Regions from separate parts of the Janthinobacterium sp. PSRC1-1 genome, predicted to be linked through region 3. Evidence: predicted binding sites of a transcription regulator. Region 3 holds the regulator's gene; each other region holds the start of a gene.
What was found. The regulator sigma-54, encoded in region 3, starts transcription at its own class of promoters, with help from an activator protein. The targets are predictions, from matches to a motif close to TGGCANGNAANCTGCTTT.
Positions count from the first base shown of each region.

Region 1: the regulator sigma-54 is predicted to act here: its motif matches at 1,793-1,810, upstream of prpB (methylisocitrate lyase).
Region 2: the regulator sigma-54 is predicted to act here: its motif matches at 4,767-4,784, upstream of ACP7DW_RS10260 (EDSAP-1 family PEP-CTERM protein).

Region 1 is NZ_JAFCWK010000006.1:430,576-438,061, forward strand. Features, by position in the region: gene ACP7DW_RS16345 (MBL fold metallo-hydrolase) at 1-755, opposite strand, end outside; gene ACP7DW_RS16350 (hypothetical protein) at 922-1,158, shown strand; gene ACP7DW_RS16355 (hypothetical protein) at 1,282-1,530, shown strand; gene prpB (methylisocitrate lyase) at 1,873-2,760, shown strand; gene prpC (bifunctional 2-methylcitrate synthase/citrate synthase) at 2,836-3,990, shown strand; gene acnD (Fe/S-dependent 2-methylisocitrate dehydratase AcnD) at 4,002-6,596, shown strand; gene prpF (2-methylaconitate cis-trans isomerase PrpF) at 6,696-7,486, shown strand, end outside.
Region 2 is NZ_JAFCWK010000004.1:209,854-217,339, reverse strand. Features, by position in the region: gene ACP7DW_RS10300 (cytochrome c1) at 1-219, shown strand, start outside; gene ACP7DW_RS10295 (glutathione S-transferase N-terminal domain-containing protein) at 340-951, shown strand; gene ACP7DW_RS10290 (ClpXP protease specificity-enhancing factor) at 1,048-1,560, shown strand; tRNA gene ACP7DW_RS10285 (tRNA-Thr) at 1,587-1,662, shown strand; gene ACP7DW_RS10280 (Panacea domain-containing protein) at 2,151-2,729, shown strand; gene ACP7DW_RS10275 (dodecin) at 3,592-3,798, shown strand; gene ACP7DW_RS10270 (hypothetical protein) at 3,813-4,124, opposite strand; gene ACP7DW_RS10265 (hypothetical protein) at 4,286-4,660, shown strand; gene ACP7DW_RS10260 (EDSAP-1 family PEP-CTERM protein) at 4,872-5,861, shown strand; gene ACP7DW_RS10255 (LytR C-terminal domain-containing protein) at 5,929-7,011, opposite strand; gene ACP7DW_RS10250 (type II secretion system F family protein) at 7,023-7,486, opposite strand, start outside.
Region 3 is NZ_JAFCWK010000004.1:444,036-451,521, forward strand. Features, by position in the region: gene ACP7DW_RS11300 (KdsC family phosphatase) at 1-419, shown strand, start outside; gene lptC (LPS export ABC transporter periplasmic protein LptC) at 465-1,076, shown strand; gene lptA (lipopolysaccharide transport periplasmic protein LptA) at 1,102-1,665, shown strand; gene lptB (LPS export ABC transporter ATP-binding protein) at 1,665-2,420, shown strand; gene ACP7DW_RS11320 (RNA polymerase factor sigma-54) at 2,425-3,903, shown strand; gene hpf (ribosome hibernation-promoting factor, HPF/YfiA family) at 3,973-4,335, shown strand; gene ACP7DW_RS11330 (enoyl-CoA hydratase/isomerase family protein) at 4,471-5,556, shown strand; gene rapZ (RNase adapter RapZ) at 5,557-6,420, opposite strand; gene hprK (HPr(Ser) kinase/phosphatase) at 6,780-7,486, opposite strand, start outside.

The sequences.
Region 1 (7,486 bases), on a different contig from region 3:
GTTGGCATGTCCAGCGTGGCGTCGCGGCCCGTGCGCATGGCCACGAATTGTGCTTCCGTGATACCGTCGCGCAAGTGGATGTTGCCGGCGCGCTGTTCGGCCACCGTCACTTCCCAGCGCGGCGCGCGGCCGTTCGGTGGATAGTCGTGGCACATGAACAGCCGCGTTTGCGGCGGCAGCGCCAGCAGGCGCTGCACGGAGCGGTACAGCAGGGAGGCGGAGCCGCCTGGAAAGTCGCAGCGTGCCGAACCCACGTCCGGCATGAACAGGGTGTCGCCGACGAAGACGGCGTCGCCGATCTGGTAAGCCAGGTCGGCCGGCGTGTGGCCGGGCACGTGCAGGGCGCGCACTTCCAATTTACCGATATGAAACACCTGGTCGGGCGCGAACAGCTGGTCGAACTGCGAGCCGTCGGCCCTGGCGCCATCCTGGTGGTAGACGGCGGCGAACGCCTGCTGCACCGTCTGGATGGCGGCGCCGATGGCCACGTCGCCGCCCAGCTGCTGTTGCAGGTAGGGCGCGGCGGACAGGTGATCGGCATGCGCGTGGGTTTCCAGCAGCCAGCGGCACTGCAAGCCGTGTTCGCGCACGAAGGCGATCACCTTGTCAGCCGAGGCGGTCGAGGTGCGGCCCGCTTTCGGGTCGTAGTCGAGCACGGAATCGATGATGGCGCAGTCCTGGCCATCGGCCTCGTACACAACATACGTGACGGTGGCGGTGGCGGGATCGAAGAAAGCTTGGATTTGTGGGGTCATCGCGGCGGCAGAGTACGGACAGGGAAGGGCATTATATCGCCAGAGTGCGCTAAAAAAATGCTGAGAATTGACCTTTGGCATGCGAAAAACAGATAAGGAGTGCGCGGCAGTCGTGCGCACCCTGGCGCTTGCAGCGTGGTAACCTCATTCTTACAAGGAGGAATTCATGAACGATATTACTGCACGCAGTGAACAATACCGCGGTTTTACGATTTCGGTGACCCCGCAAAAGGACAACGACGATTTATGGGATTTTACCTACCACCTGCAGCGCGAGGGCGAGAGCGCGGCGCAAGCGATTACGCGCAGCCGTACCCTGGGCGGCTATGCGGCGCCCGAGACGGCTTGCACTGCCGGGATAGAAGTGGCCAGGACGGAAGTGGATAATCTGCTGCGTCCTTGAGCCAGCGTAAATCGTTTAGCCTGAAAGTGCGCCTGACCGTGCGCCGGCGCCTGAAACACGTCGCTAGCGGTCGCGCTTCATGCTACGATTTCCACCATCGAGTCAGTCACAAGGAGGCACCCCATGGAAAACAGTTCTAAAATTCACTATAAAGGCTGGGAAATCGTTCCCCTGGCCGTGCCCACCACCGATGGCAAATGGTCGGCCAGCTGCGACATCGAACGCGCCACCGCGGAAGGCCTGGAAGTATTCGAAGGCTCGACCATGCAGTTCGTGCGCGACGACGAGGACGGCGCCATTGCCGCCGCCTGCGAAGAAGCCGTGCGCCAGATCGACAACATCATCGCCAACCCGCTGGTGCGGCTGGCTTAGCTCCTGCATTTCCAGCAAACCTGCAGCCGGCGCCCGCCGGCTGTTTTTTTATGTGCGCGCCCGGCGTCCCGCCTGGTGGCAGTCTGGCCCGTTTCATGTTTCAATGTTTCAAATGGAATGATTGAAACATATTTGAAACATCATTGACCTCAATCGTGACAGCGCTGTTCCCTTGCGTGGCACGGCACGCCACGCCGATACATGGCTGTTTCGCCCGTATGTCACTGGGTACCGGCGTCCTTTCCGGGTGGACGCGCGGCCCTGGCACGGCATTTGCAATACTGATGCTCATAGCCACTCCGTGAAACATTCGGGACCATCCGAAACCCATAAGGTGAACACATGACTCAATACTCCGCAGGTGCCGCATTCCGCAAGGCCGTCCAGGAAGAATCCCCGTTGCAAGTCGTCGGCGCCATCAATGCCAACCACGCCTTGCTGGCCAAGCGCGCCGGTTATAAAGCCATTTATTTGTCCGGCGGCGGTGTCGCGGCCGGCTCGCTGGGCTTGCCCGACCTGGGCATTTCCAGCCTGGACGACGTGCTGACCGATATCCGCCGCATCACCGACGTGTGCGACCTGCCGCTGCTGGTCGATGCCGACACGGGTTTCGGTTCGTCCGCCTTCAACGTGGCGCGCACCGTCAAATCGATGATCAAGTTCGGCGCAGCCGGCCTGCATATCGAAGACCAGGTGGGCGCCAAGCGCTGCGGCCACCGTCCGGGCAAGGAAATCGTCAGCAAGGAAGAAATGGTCGACCGCATCAAGGCGGCCGTCGATGCGCGCACGGACCCGAACTTCGTCATCATGGCGCGCACCGATGCGCTGGCCGTCGATGGCCTGGAAGCGGCACTGGAACGCGCCGTCGCCTGCGTCGAGGCGGGCGCCGACATGATCTTCCCGGAAGCCATCACCGACCTGGAGATGTATGCCACGTTCGCCAAGGCCGTCAACGTGCCCATCCTGGCCAACATCACGGAATTCGGTTCCACGCCGCTGTTCACGCTGGACGAATTGCGCAGCGCCCACGTGGGCCTGGCCCTGTATCCGCTGTCGGCTTTCCGCGCCATGAACAAGGCGGCCGACAACGTCTACCGCGCCCTGCGCCGCGACGGCACGCAAAAGAACGTCGTCGACACCATGCAGACGCGCATGGAGCTGTATGAATCGATCAATTATCACGACTTCGAGCAAAAGCTCGACGCGCTGTTCGCCGCGCAAAAGAAGTAAGCACCTATACAAGAGCGGGCCTTGGGAGGCCCAGGCCCGCCGCACTGGACTGACAATCATCTTCTGGAGAACACTATGACCGCACCGCAAGTCGCTACTTTCAAGCCTAAAAAATCCGTCGCCCTGTCCGGCGTTACTGCCGGCAACACGGCGCTGTGCTCGGTCGGCAAGACCGGCAACGATTTGCACTACCGCGGCTATGACATCCTGGACGTGGCCGACAGCTGCGAGTTCGAGGAAATCGCCTACCTGCTGGTGCATGGCAAGCTGCCGACCGCCGCCGAATTGAAAGGCTACAAAGCCAAGCTGAAATCCCTGCGCGGCTTGCCGTCGGCTGTCAAGTCGGCCCTGGAAGCGCTGCCGGCCGCCGCCCACCCGATGGACGTGATGCGCACGGGCGTATCCGTGCTGGGCTGCACCCTGCCGGAAAAAGACGACCATAACGCGCCTGGCGCGCGCGACATCGCCGACCGCCTGATGGCGTCATTCGGCTCCATGCTGCTGTACTGGTACCACTACAGCCATAACGGCAAGCGCATCGAAGTGGAAACGGACGACGACTCGATCGGCGGCCACTTCCTGCACCTGCTGCACGGCGAAAAACCGTCGGCATCGTGGGAAAAAGCCATGCACACGTCCTTGATCCTGTACGCGGAACACGAATTCAACGCCTCGACCTTCACCAGCCGCGTCATCGCCGGTACGGGTTCGGACATCCACTCAGCCATCACGGGCGCCATCGGCGCGCTGCGCGGCCCGAAACACGGCGGCGCGAACGAAGTGGCGCTGGACATTCAAAAACGCTACGACAACGCCGACGAAGCGGAAGCCGATATCCGCGAGCGCGTCGCCAACAAGGAAGTGGTGATCGGCTTCGGCCACCCCGTCTACACGATTTCCGACCCGCGCAATAAAGTCATCAAGGAAGTGGCGCGTTCGCTGTCGCAGGAAGCCGGTTCCACCAAGATGTTCGACATCGCCGAGCGCCTGGAATCGGTCATGTGGGAAATCAAGAACATGTTCCCGAACCTGGACTGGTTCTCGGCCGTGTCGTACCACATGATGGGCGTGCCGACGGCGATGTTTACGCCGCTGTTCGTCATTTCGCGCACCTCGGGCTGGGCCGCCCACATCATCGAACAGCGCATCGACAACAAGATCATCCGCCCGAGCGCCAATTACGTGGGCCCGGAAGACCTGGAATTCGTGCCGATCAAGGACCGCAAATAATGAGTGCCAATATGAATACCCTGCATCGCAAGCCCTTGCCGGGCACCCAGCTAGACTACTTCGACACGCGCGCCGCCGTCGATGCGATCGCCCCAGGCGCCTACGCCACCTTGCCGTATACCTCGCGCGTGCTGGCCGAAAACCTTGTGCGCCGCTGCGACCCTGCCACCCTGAACGCGTCGCTGAGCCAGTTCATCGAACGCCGCCGCGACCTGGACTTTCCCTGGTTCCCGGCCCGCGTCGTCTGCCATGACATCCTGGGCCAGACGGCCCTGGTCGACCTGGCCGGCCTGCGCGACGCCATCGCGGCCCAGGGCGGCGACCCGGCCCTGGTCAATCCCGTCGTGCCGACGCAGCTGGTGGTCGACCATTCGCTGGCCGTCGAATGCGGTGGTTTTGACCCCGACGCCTTCGCCAAGAACCGCGCCATCGAAGACCGCCGCAACGAAGACCGTTTCGACTTCATCGACTGGACAAAGAAAGCCTTTAAAAATGTCGACGTGATCCCGCCAGGCAACGGCATCCTGCACCAGATCAATCTGGAGCGCATGTCGCCCGTGATCCAGGTGCAAAATGGCGTCGCCTATCCCGACACTTTGGTCGGCACGGATTCGCACACGCCCATGGTCGACGCGCTGGGCGTGATCGCCATCGGCGTCGGCGGCCTGGAAGCGGAAAGCGTGATGCTGGGCCGCGCTTCGTGGATGCGTTTGCCCGACATCATCGGCGTCAAGCTGACGGGCAAACCGCAGCCGGGCATCACGGCCACCGATACCGTGCTGGCGCTGACGGAATTTTTGCGCAAGCAGAAGGTCGTCTCGTCCTACCTGGAATTTTTCGGCGAAGGCGCTTCGCACCTGACCCTGGGCGACCGTGCCACGATCTCCAACATGGCGCCGGAATTCGGCGCCACGGCCGCGATGTTCTACATCGATGCGCAAACCATCAAGTATCTGAAACTGACGGGCCGCGACGACGAACTGGTGAAGCTGGTGGAGTTGTACGCCAAAGAGACTGGCCTGTGGGCCGACAGCCTGGCCGACGCGCAGTATGAGCGCGTGCTGACTTTTGACCTGTCGTCGGTGGTGCGCAATATCGCCGGGCCGTCGAATCCGCACAACCGCGTGCCGACCTCGGAACTGGCCGCGCGGGGGATCTCCGGCGTGGTGGAAAACGAGCCGGGCAAGATGCCGGACGGCGCCGTCATCATCGCGGCCATTACCAGCTGCACCAACACGAACAACCCGCGCAACATGATCGCCGCCGGCCTGATCGCGCGCAATGCGAACCGCCTTGGTTTGACGCGCAAGCCGTGGGTCAAATCGTCGCTGGCGCCCGGCTCGAAAACCGTGGAACTGTATCTGCAGGAAGCGGGCCTGATGTCCGAGCTGGAGCAATTGGGCTTCGGCGTGGTGGCGTTTGCCTGCACCTCGTGCAACGGCATGTCGGGCGCGCTCGATCCCGTCATCCAGGAAGAAGTGGTATCGCGTGACCTGTACGCCACCGCCGTTTTGTCGGGTAACCGCAATTTCGACGGCCGCATCCACCCGTACGCGAAACAGGCTTTCCTCGCCTCGCCGCCGCTGGTGGTGGCCTATGCGATTGCCGGCACCATCCGCTTCGATATCGAGAAGGACGTGCTGGGCATCGCCCCGGACGGCAAGCCGATTTTATTGAAGGATATCTGGCCATCCGACGAGGAAATCGACGCTATCGTCGCTTCCAGCGTCAAGCCGGAGCAGTTCCGCAAGGTGTACATCCCCATGTTTGCCGCGCAAGTGGATGACGGCATCAAGGTCAGCCCCTTGTACGACTGGCGTCCGCAGACGACGTACATCCGCCGTCCGCCATACTGGGAAGGCGCGCTGGCTGGCGCACGCCCATTGAAAGGCATGCGTCCGCTGGCTGTGTTGGGCGACAACATCACCACCGACCATTTGTCGCCATCGAACGCCATCATGCTCGATAGCGCGGCTGGCGAGTATCTGGCGAAGATGGGTTTGCCCGAGGAAGACTTCAATTCCTACGCTACGCACCGGGGCGACCATCTGACGGCGCAGCGCGCCACGTTTGCCAATCCGACCCTGAAGAACGAGATGGTCATCGAAGATGGCAAAGTCAAAGCCGGTTCGCTCACGCGCATCGAGCCGGAAGGCACGATTTCGCGCATGTGGGAAGCCATCGAGGTGTACATGGAGCGCAAGCAGCCATTGATCATCATCGCCGGCGCCGACTATGGCCAGGGTTCCTCGCGCGACTGGGCCGCCAAGGGCGTGCGCCTGGCTGGCGTGGAAGCCATCGTGGCCGAAGGTTTTGAACGTATCCACCGCACCAACCTGGTGGGCATGGGCGTGCTGCCGCTGGAGTTTTTGCCAGGCGTGAACCGCAAGACCCTGGGCCTCGATGGCAGCGAAACCTACGACGTCGTCGGCGAGCGCACGCCGCGCTCCACGTTGACCCTGCTCGTCCACCGCAAGAACGGCGAAACGCTCGAAGTGCCCGTCACCTGCCGCCTCGATACGGCGGAAGAGGTGTCGATCTACGAGGCGGGCGGCGTGCTTCAGCGATTCGCGCAGGATTTCCTCGAGTCGTCCAAGGCCGCGTAGTTCACGATTGATGCAACGTAAATCAGGGGTCAGACCCGCCGGGTCTGACCCCAGCTCTTTGCCTCTGGGTTTAATCAGCCATTCAACGCAGGAACTCTAATGACCCATACCCCCCAAATCAAGATCCCCGCCACCTACATGCGTGGCGGCACCAGCAAGGGCGTGTTTTTCCGCCTGCAGGATTTGCCCGCCAGCGCGCAAGTGCCCGGCGCGGCGCGCGATGCGCTGCTGCTGCGCGTGATCGGCAGCCCCGACCCGTACGGCAAGCAGATCGACGGCATGGGCGGCGCCACCTCGAGCACCAGCAAGACGGTGATCCTGGCAAAAAGCAGCAAGCCTGAGCACGACGTCGATTACCTGTTCGGCCAGGTTTCCATCGACAAGCCGTTTGTCGACTGGAGCGGCAACTGCGGCAACCTGTCGGCGGCAGTCGGCTCGTTCGCCATTGCCAGCGGCCTGGTGGACGCCGCGCGCGTGCCCGAAAATGGTGTCGCCACGGTGCGCATCTGGCAAGCCAATATCGGCAAGACCATCATCGCCCACGTCCCCGTGACGCATGGCGAAGTGCAGGAAACGGGCGACTTCGAGCTCGATGGCGTGACCTTCCCGGCCGCCGAAGTGAAGCTGGAATTCCTCGATCCGGCCGCGGAGGAAGAGGGCGGCGGTGGTGCGATGTTCCCGACCGGGAATCTGGTCGACGACCTCGACGTGCCCGGCATCGGTGTCTTGAAAGTCACGATGATCAACGCCGGCATCCCGACGATTTTTGTCGATGCGCAGGCCATCGGCTACACGGGCACGGAACTGCAGGACGCCATCAATGGCGATCCGGCCGCGCTGGCCCGTTTCGAGACCATCCGCGCGCATGGCGCCTTGCGCATGGGTTTGAT
Region 2 (7,486 bases), 230 kb from region 3:
ATCCACAAATTTGCCGGCTTCGAGCAGGTCAAGCCCGGCACGTTGAACAAGATCGAGTATGACAATGCGGTAGCCGACCTGGTCGGCTACATGGAGTGGATGGCCGAACCGGCACAGCAAACACGCAAGCGCCTGGGCGTGTGGGTGCTGCTGTTCCTGTCGGTCTTTGCTCTGCTGGCATGGCGCCTTAACGCGTCGTTCTGGAAGGAAGTCAAATAAGTGAGGCGCCGGCCATAGGCCGGTTTATGCCTGTTTCTGCGTTGTCCGCATGAGTGGACAAGCGACCTGGGGTGAGCCGTTCGCGGCTTCACCCCCTTTGTTTCTAAGGAACTATAAAAAATGATGGTTCTCTATTCGGGTACAACCTGCCCATTTTCGCAACGCTGCCGCCTGGTCCTGTTTGAAAAAGGCATGGACTTCGAAGTGCGCGACGTCGACCTGTTCAACAAGCCGGAAGATATTTCGACCATGAACCCGTATGGCCAGGTGCCTATCCTGGTCGAGCGCGAACTGATCCTGTATGAATCGAACATCATCAACGAGTACATCGATGAGCGCTTCCCGCATCCGCAACTGATGCCGGCCGATCCGCTAATGCGTGCCCGCGCGCGCCTGATGCTGTTCAATTTCGAAAAAGAACTGTTCGTGCACGTGCACGTGCTGGAAAGCGAACGCGCCAAGAGCAACGACAAGGCCCACGACAAGGCACGCGCGGAAATCCGCGACCGCCTGACGACCCTGGCGCCGCTGTTCCTGAAAAACAAGTACATGCTGGGCGACGAATTCTCGATGCTCGACGTGGCTGTCGCGCCGCTGCTGTGGCGCCTGGACCACTACGGCATTGAACTGTCGAAGACGGCCGCACCGCTGATGAAATACGCCGAACGCATCTTCTCGCGTCCAGCCTATATCGAAGCGCTGACGCCATCCGAGAAAGTGATGCGCCGTTAAGATATTCCCGGCAAGCCACGCTTGCCGGGGTATCTGTGTCTTTTGAATTACCGGTGCGCCGCCTTGCGGGGGCGCTCCCGCCTCACAGTGCCTACCATGTCTGAAATCTCAACCAAACCCTATATGCTGCGCGCCATCTACGAATGGTGCACCGACAGCGGCTACACGCCTTATCTCGCGGTCAAAGTCGATTCGCGCACCACGGTACCGATGGAATACGTGAAAAAGGGCGAAATCGTGCTCAACATCAGCTTCGGCGCCACCAGCGGCCTGAAGATGGACAACGACGCCGTCCGCTTCCACGCCCGCTTTGGCGGTGTCTCGCGCGAAATCTACGTACCGGTCGACAACGTGATGGCCATCTACGCCAACGAAAACGGCCAGGGCATGGCCTTCGAGCCCGTGCTGGGCAACGATGACCCCGACGCGCAGCCGACCGACAGCCCGGCCTCCGCCGACCTGCCGCCGCCAGCGCTGGCCCCGGTCTCCAGCGCCCCGACCCTGTCGTCCGTGCCGACCAGTTCCCCCGAACAACGCGACAACGCCACGCCCGGCGACGACGAGCCACCAAAAAAAGGCGGCCGCCCGACCCTGACACGCATTAAATAGCGTATAATTCGCAACGCGCAGTTTTTGCCGACTTAGCTCATTTGGTAGAGCAGTTGATTTGTAATCATCAGGTGGCCAGTTCGAAACCGGCAGTCGGCACCAGAATATTAAGGGCTTACAGAAATGTAAGCCCTTTTCTTTTGGGCCAGTACCAACCAAGTGCCAACGCCAACTTATTTATAGTTGCGCCTCGCTTGATTACAAGCAATCACACCTCACGTACTACTTTCCATCTTGGATTCTTGTCAACGTCCCTGGCAACGATGGGCGTAAATCATCGTGGTTTCCAGACTGGCGCACAGTGGACCCCTTTTTGCCGCATGGCGACATGCAGGAGAACGTTGGCCGACGTCCCCGTCCAGCGACAAAGCCATCCAGCCGATACGCTGGCGCTTATCGATTTCGTTTGACAATTATCAAAAATACTGTACATTTATACAGTTAAACTGATTTAATCTACTTTCCGCACATATTGCATAGGCCAGAGCATCATGCACGGCAATATGTTGACAGCGATGTACTTTGTGCGTAGATTGATCTCAAATAGCTATCCAAATTGCTCAAAATTGATGCGATGGAGGCTCAAAATTATGCAAAACTTATACTCCGAAAAGAAGGCCGCGCAGGTTGCCGCCTACTTCTTATTTCAAGCCCAAGGCCGCCTTCCTGTACTTAAGCTAATGAAGTTGCTTTATCTAGCAGAACGGCGCTCATATGAAATGTACGGCGATCCGATCATTGGCGACAAGCTTGTTTCTATGGATCACGGACCAGTTCTGTCTCAAACATTGAATCGCATTAACGGAATGTCCTCATCTGAAGATAATGGGTGGGATGCGTGGATCGCGGATCGTGAGGACCATGCTGTGGCTTTGCGTGACGCAAGTCGGATTCGCTCGCCGGAGCAAGACCTTCTGGAATTATCTGAAGCCGAGTTTGAAGTTCTGGCAGAAACTTGGCAAGATTTTGGTCACTTGAGCAAATATCAGATTCGCGACCTCACTCACAAAATTTGTCCTGAGTGGGAAGATCCTGAAGGCTCATCAGTACCCATCACGTTAGAAAAATTGTTCGAAGTACTTAAATTCAATAATGAACAGACACGATTACTAAAAAAACAATTGCGTGAGCAGCAGGCGATCAACGCCGCTTTTACATCGGTGGCATGATGCCCGGGTGGTTACCGCAAGCCAAGGAAACACTCCTCATACCATCTGGCCCTGGTGGTTTGTTTCATTTATTTGTAGTACTAAATGACCCAGCGCCCATCGATGGCTATCCTGACAACATGTGCGCGCTGGTATGCGTTTGTTCGACCTATCCGAACGTCCCGTTCGATGCAACTTGTGAGCTTCAGGTCGGAAGCCATCCTTTCGTAGAACATCACAGTTACATCGCCTACAAGCATACTCGGCTGGAGCCCGCGGCAACATTGTCGCAATTGGTGAAGAGCGGGGTGTTTCGTGTGCATCGTCCTTGCGGAGACCCGCCTTTTTCAGAGATCAAAGCCGGGCTGAATGCATCGAAATTCACGAAGGGTGCCTTCAAACGACTACCAATTTAGTGGCGATCGAGGTGTCAACCCTGTATCAATGCCATAGTTAGATTACACGCAATAACTTCTTGCTTTGATAGGCACAGTTAGAGGATGTGATGATTTGGGTCCAGTTCGAAACCCATACCCGACACTAGAATTAAGTAGAAAATCATGGGTTACGTGCTTCGGCAGCTAACCCTTTTTCTTCTCAGGCGCCTGCGGGATGCTTCAGGTGCCATTGACGCTCATCGCGCCCCGAAGTGAGCACATAGCGTGGGACGCAACGCCGACTATCTCCACCCACACACCAACAAAATCAACTGAAGTCCGGGCTTTAACCGAAAACAATGTTGCCAGCATGATGGCAGCCTTCGCCAGATTCGCAATCGCATTGCTGCACCGCGCAATGACTATCAGCACATTTAGGCGCAAGATGAGCACGTGCTTGCGCAAAGCAGGCTCCCGATGTCTGGCTTGCCTACCTGGGAAACATCATGTCCGCACACACTTACAAGCTCATCGAACTGGTCGGCACGTCGACCGAGAGCAGCGATCAGGCGATACGCGATGCCATTGCCAAGGCGGCGCTGACGGTCAAGCATATGGACTGGTATGAAGTGACGGAATCGCGCGGGCATATCGTCGATGGCAAGGTGGCGCACTTCCAGGTCACGCTGAAGGTTGGCTTCCGGCTCGAATAGGGTAAGGTGGCAACTCACCGCCGCCCGACAACCGCCCGGCTCTCCAGCCACTCCCGGCCGCCGGCCTCCAGCGCGGCTTCGATCACCTTTTCCGGCAAGCTGTAGACGGTCGCCCAGCTGGCGCGGCCATCCTGCGTATTCGCGGGGAAACTGTGCGTCTCGATGGGCCAGTGGTATTTGCGTTTCAGCGCTTTGACGATGGCGGCCAGCGAGACGCGGCCTTGCAGCGGTTCGGCGCCGGACTGGTCGCGGTTCGACAGCAGCACGGCCAGGACCTGGCCGCGGCCCGTGCGCGCGCCGGGGAAGGTGGGGGTTTTGTTTGCCATGGCCTATTTTACCGGGCAATGTCGGACGAGATACGATGTGCCGCACCTTTGATCTGGCGCAAGCGCCGCACCAGCTTTGCGGCCACGATGGGTATTTCGCCAGGCGTGCCGGCGCCCCTCCGGCAGCCTGGGCCACTCATCACGGGGCACAGGAGCCTATCATGCACCGCCTGAACATCCACGCCATGCAATGGCAACCCGTTGCCGATATTTCCGCCGTCGACCCGCTGCTGCCCGCGGATCTGGCCTGCTTTCGCGAATTGCGCGACGTGCTGCAGCGCTATGGCGCACTCGACCGCTTCGGTATTTCCCTGATCCACCGCCATTTCGACATCGCCGACGACGAGGAGCTGATGGAATACACGGATGTGCAGCAACGCACCTTGACGGTCAAACCTGTCAAGAAAAGCGACATCGACTGGCAGCACACGACCATTACCAACTGGAAATTGACGGAAGGTGAGGAAGTGGCGCGCATCGGTTGCGGTTGCGCAAGCAATTCGGGTGGCCACCTGGGCTATCATCGCGGTACCTGAGGCGGGCCGGCGCCGCCCGCCAAGCGGCGTCGGCCTTTCTTACACTTCGCCCTATCCAGCTCAGCCCGCTTTGCGCAAGTAGTTGATTCAATTTACTTTTTTTGTGTGGCATGCAAGCTGCTTATCCCTGTCTACGAGATGAATCCAGGCAAGTCATTCTGGATTCTTTGTCCCCCGGATTTTCCGAGACTGACCACGATAAGAGGCTGCGATGAACGTCGATCACACACGAAGCAAGACCCTGGGCTGGCTGGGTGCACTGGCGGCGGCAAGTCTGCTGGCCAGCGGCCAGGCGCAGGCCGGCGCGTACGGCCTGGCCGTCAATGAGTTGAACAATTTCCGCATCACCACCAGCGCCGGCAGCTTGTCGCTGGCCGGCGCCAACCGCAATGCCAGCGACAGCGCCTTCTTCGAAGGTGGCGTGGCCGTCAATCCGCGCGCCGTCAATACGGGGCCGGCCGCCAACGCCGACGTGCTGCAAGTGTGTTCGGGGGGCGGCTGCAGCGGCTTGCCGCAAAACCACTACGCACCCAGTCCCAGTTCCACCCTGGAATTCGCGCGCGGTGATGCGCACGCCTTCGGCAATATGCTCAATGGCGGCGCCAGCGTGCAAGCCGTGGCGGAAGCACAGCGCAACACGGTCGGCGCCGCCACGGCCACGGCCGGCGACACGCTCACCGGTTCCGTCAACCTGACCCTGTCGAGCGCCGGCTTCATCACCTTCAGCTTCATGGGACGGCGCGACTTGCGCACCAGCGTGACGACCATGGGCGACAAGTCGAACGTGTCGATCATGGATATCTTCAATATCTCGTGCAATGCCGCCAGCCCCGCCGGCTGCCTGTCGCACGCGAACGCCGATGGCGTGATCTTCCAGTTCGCACCCGATGGCGATGCCAACAATGGCAGCGACGTCAATGGCAACCATACGGTCGGCAGCCTCGACCCGTTCAGCCTGAACATGACGGCCGGCACCAACGATCCCGCCACCGGGCGCGCCTTCACGAACGGCTTTTCGATGTTTTCCCTGACCTCGAATTTCGCCCTGCCCGCCGGCAGCTATACCTTGAACTTTGCCAAGTCCACGCGCACCGACATCGTCGTCATCGATCCCCAGGCCGTGCCGGAACCAGGCAGCCTGTTCCTGCTGGGCATGGGACTGGCGGCCCTGGCTTTTACGCGCCGCCGCCAGCCGACATAATCAGCAGTATGAAAAATACGCGGCGCCCGCAAAGGCGCCGCGTGTTTTTCATGCAGGCAGAAATGTTTTAACCTAGCCGCGCCAATGCCTGGCGCGCCAGTTGCAACTGCTGCAGATAATAGCGGTGCAACATGGCGGGGTCGCTCAGGTCGCGCCCCAGTACCAGGCGCAGCTCGCTGGCCGGGCAGTCGGCGGCCTGGGTCTGCACCTGGGTTTGCACTTGCAGCCCCAGCTGGCGGGCCAGCTGGCGCGCCGCCTGCTCTTGCGCGGGCCGGTATTCGACGCGCGTGCGCGCCACCTGGAAGCTGGTGTCATTGGCCAGGCGTACCACCTGCACGGGAGCGCCAGCCAGGCTGCGCGCCAGCGCGGCGGCCATGCCCGGCACGCCGTTGCCATTCACAATTTCCAGCCGCGGCTGCGGCGCGGACGCCGCCGGCATGGGCCGCTCGGGCACTGCGGCCGGTACGCTGCGCACCGCTGCCGGTACGCGCTGCAAGCGGGCCATGCCATCGCTCTGCGTGATCTCCACGCGCGCCATGGCGGGCGCCTCCGGCACCGGTGCAGGCGCGGGCACGGGCACAAGCTGCGGCGCCGCCGCGCCGCGCAAGACCGCCAGGTCGCGCCGCAAGTCGTGTTCCCGCAAGCTGGCCGCCTGGCGCCGCATGAGGGCGGCGCGCTCGTGCTGTCCCAGCCGTTCGAGTACCTGCGCCAGGTGCTGCCAGGCCAGCGCATTGAGCGGATCGAGCAGACACGCCTGTTCCAGCACAGGCAACGCTTGCGCATCGCGTCCGTCCAGAGAATAGGCATGGCCGAGATTGCTGAACAGATAGGCCTGCTGCGGCCGCGCCATACCCGTTTCCTGCGTCAAGGCCAGCCAATGGGTGATCGCCGCATCATGCTCGCCGCGCTGCGCGTGCAGCACGGCCAGGCCGTTGCGCGCGTTCACGTGGCGCGGCGCATGGCGCAGCGCTAGCTCATAGGCCGCCTGCGCGGCGGACAGGTCGCCCCGTTCGAAATGCTGGCGCCCCGCCACATAGGCGGCATCGGCGTCAGGCCACGCCGCCACCGGCGCATGCGCCAGTTGCGTGGTACAGGCGGCCAGGCCAAGGCAGGCACAGGCGGCGGCCAGGCGGGAGAGCGTCAAGCGCATGGTGACTCCTTTCAGCGGCTGGCCATGGCCGGCACGAGCACGCGATAGACTTCGATCACGGCCGGCCCCATGAGCACCAGCATCAGGGTGGGAAAGACGCAAAATATCAGCGGGAACAGCAGTTTCAGGGCGATCTTCGCCGCCGCCTCCTCGGCCAGCAGGCTGCGCTTGCCGCGCAGGTTTTCCGAATGCACGCGCAGCGAATCGCCCATGCTGGTGCCGAAGCGTTCCGATTGGATCAGCATGGCGACGAGGGTGTCGACATCTTCCACGCCACTGCGCAAGGCCAGGTTGCGCAGCGCCTTTTCCTTGGAAAAGCCGGCGCGCATTTCCATCAGTACCAGTTGCAATTCCTGCGCCAGCACCATGCTTTTGATGTGGATCTCGCCCGATACCTTGACCAGCGCACGCTCCAGGCTCAGACCCGCTTCCACGCACACGGTCAGCAAGTCGAGCGCATCGGGGATATTTTCAA
Region 3 (7,486 bases):
TGAAAACGTTTAATGTGTATGATGGCCTGGGCATCAAGCTGCTGCAGGAATCGGGCGTGCAGACGGCCATCATCAGCGCGCGCCGCTCGGCCATCACGGCGCGCCGCGCGCAAGACCTGGGCATTACCCATGTGCACCAGGGCGGTCACGACAAGCTGACGCCGTTTCGCGAACTGCTGGCGCTGACGGGCTTGACGGAAGAGCAATGCGGCTATATCGGCGACGATGTCATCGATGCGCCCATCCTGCGCCGCGTGGGCTTTGCCGTCAGCGTGCCGGGCGGGCGTCCGGAAGCGCTGGACCTGGCGCACCATGTGACGCAGGCCGGCGGCGGCCGTGGCGCGGTGCGCGAGATCTGCGAATTCCTGCTGCGCGCTCAGGATAACTATGCGCGCGTCATGGCGCCGTTCCTGGAGTGAGGCGCATCGCCATGCCGCCAGTGAGATTGGAAAGAGTGAAACCCTATGCATAAGCCAGGAGGCGCCCATCGCTGGCGCATGATTTTTACCGTGCTGGGGGCCGTCGTCTTTGCGCTGGGCAGCTTTTGGCTGCTGGAAGTGATGAACAAGAATGCCCAGGACATCAAGGCCAGCAAGCATCTGGATGAGCCAGACTATTTCATCACCAATTTCAGCCTGGTGCGCATGGACTTGACGGGTAAGCCCAGCTATATCGTATCGGGTACCAAGCTCACGCATTATCCGCTCGATGATTCCTCCGATATCGACCAGCCTTTCGTGCGCAAGCTCACGCCAGGCATGCCGCCGATGAACATGAATGCGGAACTGGCGCATATCGACCAGGACAATACCCGGCTGCAACTGCACCGCAATGTCGTGATCGACCGCGTGGCCAGTCCGAAGGCGCAGAACCTGACGGTCAGGACGGAAGCGCTGACGGTATTTCCGGATGAGGAAAGAATGGAAACGGACGTGCCTGTCGATATCCTGACGGGCGCCTCGCGCATCAATGGCATCGGCATGAAGGCCAATAACGCCACTGGCGTGGTGGAAGTGCAGAATGCGCTGCGCATGGTCCTCCCGCCGAAACCGCGCCCGGCCGCGGCGGCAAAATGACAGAATGAAACAAGGAAACCATACTATGAAGAATATCTTGCTGTTGACCGTATTTTCTCTGGCCATGATGGGCGTGGCGCATGCCGAGAAGGCCGATTCCGAGAAGGAAGCCGTCATCACGGCACGTAGCGGCCACGTCGATGACGTCAAGCAGGTGCGTACCCTGACGGGCGACGTCGTGCTGGTCAAGGGTACCTTGACCATGAAGGCGGGCCGGGCCCTGATCACGGAAGACCCGCAAGGCTACCAGTTCATCACCTTCTGGGCCGATCCCGGCAAGCTGGCCACCTTCCGCCAGAAGCGCGATGGCGCCGGCGACCTGTGGGTGGAAGGCGAGGCGGAGCGCGTGGAATACGATAACAAGACGGAAGTGGTGAAACTGTTTTCCAAGGCCAAGCTGACGCGCCTGGAAGGCACGAAAGTGACCGACGTGGCCAACGGCGCCTTCATCTCGTATGACAGCCGCAAGGAAGTATTCAAAATGGAAAATTCCGACAGCGGCACCAGCACGCCCGATGGCGGCAGCGTGCGCATGGTGATCCAGCCGAAGCCCAAGGCGCCGGCCACGCCCGCACCAGGAAAGAACTAATGGACAATACACGTTGCGGCAGCACCCTGATCGTTCGCGGGCTGCAAAAAACCTATGGCAAGCGGCAAGTCGTGCATGATGTCTCGCTGCAAGTCGAATGCGGCGAAGTGGTGGGATTGCTGGGCCCGAACGGCGCCGGCAAGACCACCTCGTTCTACATGATCGTCGGTCTGGTGCCGTCGGACGGCGGCACCATCGACATCAGCGGCGTGGACATTTCCCGCCTGCCGATCCACCGCCGCGCGCAGATGGGCCTGTCGTATCTGCCGCAGGAAGCGTCCGTCTTCCGCAAGCTGACGGTGGAAGACAATATCCGCGCCGTGCTGGAAATCCAGACCGTCGAAGGCCGCCCCCTGAAGAAGGCCGAGATCGAGGAGCGCCTGGATAAATTGCTGGCCGACTTGCAAATTGAAAAGTTGCGCGAGAACCAGGCGCTGTCGCTGTCGGGCGGCGAGCGCCGCCGTGTGGAAATCGCCCGCGCGCTGGCGACCGACCCGCGTTTCGTGCTGCTCGACGAACCGTTCGCCGGTGTCGACCCGATCGCCGTGATCGAGATCCAGCGCATCGTGCGCTTCTTGAAGGAGCGCAATATCGGCGTGCTGATCACCGACCATAATGTGCGCGAGACGCTGGGTATCTGCGACCGTGCCTACATCATCAACCAGGGCTCGGTGCTGGCGTCGGGACGCCCCGACGACATCATCGCGAACGAGTCGGTGCGCCGGGTCTACCTGGGCGAACACTTCCGCATGTGAGCCAATGAAACAATCATTGCAGCTGCGCACTTCGCAGCACCTGGCACTGACGCCGCAGTTGCAGCAATCGATACGCCTGTTGCAATTGTCTACCCTGGAATTGCACCAGGAACTAGAGCAACTGCTGACGGACAATCCCTTGCTCGAGCGCCTCGACGATCCGCTCGATCATTCGCTGCGCCTGCTGTCCGACGGGGCCCTGAGTTCCACGGCCGCGCCGGCCGAAGCGCCGCCCCAGCCGCCCGGCCAGGAGGCGCCTGCGGCGCCGGCCGAAGCGGAGGCGTTTGACGGCGAGGCGGGCGAGGGCCCGGCCGCCGCGGACGGCGGCGACAGCGACTGGAGCGAGGCGAGCCGGGGCAAGGCGCCCGACGACGAAGATTCGCGTCCGCAATTGGAGGCCCATCACTGTACCCTGCGCGAACACCTGATGGAGCAGATGCGCGTGACGGTGCTCGAATTGCGCGACCGCGCGCTGGTCGAGCTGATCATCGACGCGCTCGACGACAATGGCTACCTGGAAGAGTCGCTCGACGACATCCTGGCGCGCCTGCCGGAAGAGCTGGAAATCGACGCCGACGAGATGCGCACGGCCTTGTCCCTGTTGCAAAGTTTCGATCCGCCCGGCGTGGGCGCGCGCAATGCGTCCGAATGCCTGGCGCTGCAAATCAAGCGCTTGCCGCAGGTCGCCATGGTGACGCGGCGCATGGCCCTCGTCATCGTGGAAAAGCACCTGGCCTGGTTTGCCCAGCGCGATTTCAACAAGCTGAAAAAAGCCCTCGATTGCGACGAGGAAGACTTGCGCGAGGCGCAGACGGTGATTCGCCAGTGCAATCCGCATCCGGGCGCCGTGTTCGCCTCGGACGTGTCCGATTACGTGGTGCCCGACGTCGTCGTCAAGCGCGCGCGCAATGGCTGGCAAGTCACCCTGAACAACGACGTCATGCCGCGCCTGCGCGTCAACGCCATGTACGCCAACTTGCTCAAGCAGGGCAAGGGCGAGGGCGCCATGGGCGCACAGTTGCAGGAAGCCAAGTGGCTGATCAAGAATATGCGCCAGCGCTTCGACACGATCCTGCGCGTGGCGCAGGCGATAGTAGAAAGACAAAAGAACTTTTTCTCGCATGGGGCCGTTGCCATGCGCCCCCTTGTGCTCCGTGAAATAGCTGATACACTGGGTTTACACGAGAGTACTATCTCGCGGGTAACAACTCAAAAGTACATGCTGACCCCGCACGGCATGTTCGAGTTGAAATATTTCTTTGGTAGCCACGTCGCCACCGAAGCGGGGGGCGAAGCGTCATCGACGGCGATACGGGCATTGATCGTGCAACTGACAGGAGCAGAAGACCCTAAAAATCCTTTATCCGACAGTAAGATTGCGGACATGCTGGGGGAACAAGGCATGGTGATTGCGCGACGTACTGTTGCCAAATACCGGGAAGCGTTGAAAATTCCGCCAGTGAGCCTGCGTAAGTGTTTGTAAGTTTTTTTCGGTTCCTCTGCGGGCCGGATAGGATGGACCGCACGAACCCGATCATCTTTAGGAGTGTGTATGAATCTCACCATCAGCGGACATCATCTCGAAGTGACACCAGCCATCCGTGAATACGTACAAACGAAGCTGGAGCGCGTGAAACGTCATTTCGATCAAGTTATCGATATCGCCGTGATTCTGACCGTGGATAACCTCAAAGAGAAAGAAAAACGTCAAAAGGCCGAAGTCAACCTGCGTCTGAGTGGCAAAACTGTCTATGTGGAAAGCCTGGCGCATGACCTGTATGCCGCCATCGATATCCTGATCGACAAGCTGGACAGGCAAGTGATGAAATACAAAACCAAAGTGCAAGGGCACGGTAAAGAGGCGATCAAGCATCTGCCAGACAACTCCGAGGAAGACGCCGTCGTCGCCGTTTAAGGCCACCCGCTTCCAGCAGTTGTGATCAACTAAGGGCGCACATCTTGCGCCCTTTTTTGCGTCTGGACCTGTTGAACGCAATGTTCCCCGCGCAGGCGCTAGAATATTCGCACTTTCACTTTTTTCCTGCCTGCCATGAGCGACTTCGTCCAGACCTCCATCCGCAACCGCACCGGGCATATCGTGCTCGACCGTCCGAAAGCCTTCAATTCCCTGTCGCTGGAGATGGTGCGCGCCCTGAGTGCTGCCCTGCTGGCCTGGCGCGACGATCCGCAGGTGGACGCCGTCGTCATCCGTTCCAGCAGCGACAAAGCCCTGTGCGCCGGCGGCGACATCCGCTTCTTTTACGATGCGGGCCGGGCCACGCCGCAAGGTGGCAGCGCCTTGCTGGAAGATTTCTTTACGGAAGAATACGCGTTAAATCATGTGATTCATTTCTACCCGAAACCGTATATCGCCGTGATGGATGGCGTGGTGATGGGCGGCGGCATGGGCGTGGCGCAAGCCGGGCCTGGCAACCGCCTGCGCATCGTCACGGGCCGCACGCGCATGGCCATGCCGGAAGTCAATATCGGCTTGTTCCCGGACGTGGGCGGCAGTTATTTCCTGTCCCGCCTGGCCGGCCAGCTGGGCCTGTACCTGGGCTTGACGGGTTTGACGATCAACGCGGCCGATGCCCTGTACACGGGGCTGGCCGATGTCTACCTGCCCGAGGCGCAGATGGGGGCGCTGCTGGCCCTGTTCGACTCGACGCCGGGCGAGGCCTTGCCGGTGGCCATCAAGGCGCTGGCCGCGCCGTTCCAGGCCGAGGCGGGGGCTTCTCCTTTGGCTACCGCGCGCGCGGCGCTGGACCGCCACTTCGGCGCCCCTTCCGTGGCCGCCATCATGGCCTCGCTGGCGCAGGACGACAGCGCGTTCGCGGGCAAGGCTCTGGCGGCCATGCGCCTGCGTTCTCCCTTGATGATGTCGGTGACCCTGGAATTGCTGCGGCGCGGTGCCCACCTGGGCGTGGCCGATTGCCTGCGCCTGGAGCGCAGCGTGGTGCGCCACAATTTCGCGCATGGCGAAGTGCTCGAAGGTGTGCGCGCGCTGGTGGTCGACAAGGACAATGCGCCGCGCTGGAACCCCGCCAGCCTGGACAAGGTTGACGCAGCCATGGTGGCGCGCTTCTTTGCGCCTGTCTGGCCGGCCGCGGCGCATCCGCTGCGCCACCTCGATTAATTAGCTGCGCTCGCGGTGGCGCAGCACGACTCTTTCGTTGGGGCCGAAGTATTGCGCCAGCCGTTCCGCCATGTACACGGAGCGGTGCTGGCCGCCCGTGCAACCGAGCGCCACCGTCAGGTAGCTGCGGTTGTCGGACTTGAATGATGGCAACCATTTCTCGATGAAGGCGCGGATGTCGGCCAGCAGCTCCAGCGCGCTCGGTTGCGCGTCGAGGAAGGCGATCACGGGCGCATCGCGTCCGTCGAGCGGGCGCAGCGCCAGGTCGTAATAGGGATTGGGCAAGGCCCGTACGTCAAAGACGAAATCGGCGTCCAGCGGCACGCCCAGCTTGAAGGCGAACGATTCGAAAAACAGGGTCAGCGGCGCGCGTTCGGAGGCGACGATATCCTTGATCCAGGCGCGCAATTTGTTGGCGCTCAGTTCCGAGGTATCGATCACATGGCCCAATTGCTCAATGGCCGACAGGCGCTCGCGTTCTTCCGAGATGCATTCGATCAGGGTGCGGCGGCTGGCGGGGTTATGGTTCGGCCGCAATTCGTGCGACAGCGGATGGCTGCGCCGCGTTTCCGAGAAGCGCGCCACCAGCGAATGCGTGGTGGCAGTGAGGAACATCACCTTGACATCGTGCCCCTGGTCGCGCAGCAGGGCCACATTGTTCGGCAGGCTGGCCAGCGACTCGGCGCTGCGCGCATCGACGGCGACGGCCAATTGCGGTGTGCCTTCGTCGAGCAAGGTTTGCACCAGGCTTGGCAGCAAGGCCGGCGGCAGGTTGTCGACACAATAGTAGCCGGTATCTTCCAGCACATTGAGCGCGACGGATTTACCGGAGCCGGATATTCCGGTGATAAGGACGATATGCATACGCCGATCATACAATAAAGATTGGCGCTGCGCTCCCAAGGCAATGATCTTTACAAATGATTGCAGTTATTGTTCGAGCATTGCTTGTATTTAATTGTTGCCATTGGCGTCAATGTGGGGTCAGACCCGTCGGGTCGGACCCCGGTAATTAGTCACCACTCATTGCCAATCTCTGGTGAAGCAGGGAATTCACGCGGCATTGCTGCGTGCCTGCGTAACGGTTCGCCCTTGCAAGGGCGAACTCCTTGGCAACGCTAGTCGCCACTCATGGCGAGTCGTTGGTGGAGCAGGGGTTTCGGAGAGCCTTGCTCTCCGCCTGCGTAACGGTTCACCCATGCATGGGTGAACTCCTTGCAACGCTAATCGCCGCTCATTGCCAAACGTTGCCGTTCCATGAACTCCTGCAAGGTATCGATGCCGCGCAGTTGCAAAATGGTGTTGCGCACGGCCGCTTCCAGCAGCACGGCGATGTTGCGGCCGGCGGCGACGGGGATGACGACCTTGCGCACGGGCAAGCCGAGCACGTCTTCCGTGGGGAACAGGAAGGGCAGGCGCTCGACTTCCTCTTCCAGCGCGTTGCGGCGCACCAGGTGCACGATCAGTTTCAAGCGCATCTTGCGGCGCACGGCTGTTTCGCCAAAGATGGCCTTGATGTCGAGCAAGCCCAGGCCCCGCACTTCCAGCAGGTTTTGCAGCAGGGGCGGGCAGCGGCCTTCGATCATGTTGGGTGCGATACGCGAGAATTCGACGGCGTCGTCGGCCACCAGGCCGTGGCTGCGCGAGATCAGTTCCAGGCCCAGCTCGCTCTTGCCCAGGCCCGAATCGCCCGTGATCAGCACACCCACGCCCAGCACGTCCATGAACACGCCATGCATGATGATGCGTTGCGCCAGTTTTTTCGACAGGTAGACGCGCAGGAAGTCGATCACTTGCGCGGCCGGCAGCGGGGTCGAGAACAGGGGAATGTTTTGCTCGTCGCAGATGGCGAGGATGTCGGGCGGCGTTTCCAGCCCTTGCGCGATGATCAGCGCGGGTGGGCCGCCGGCGATCAGTTCACCGATCACAT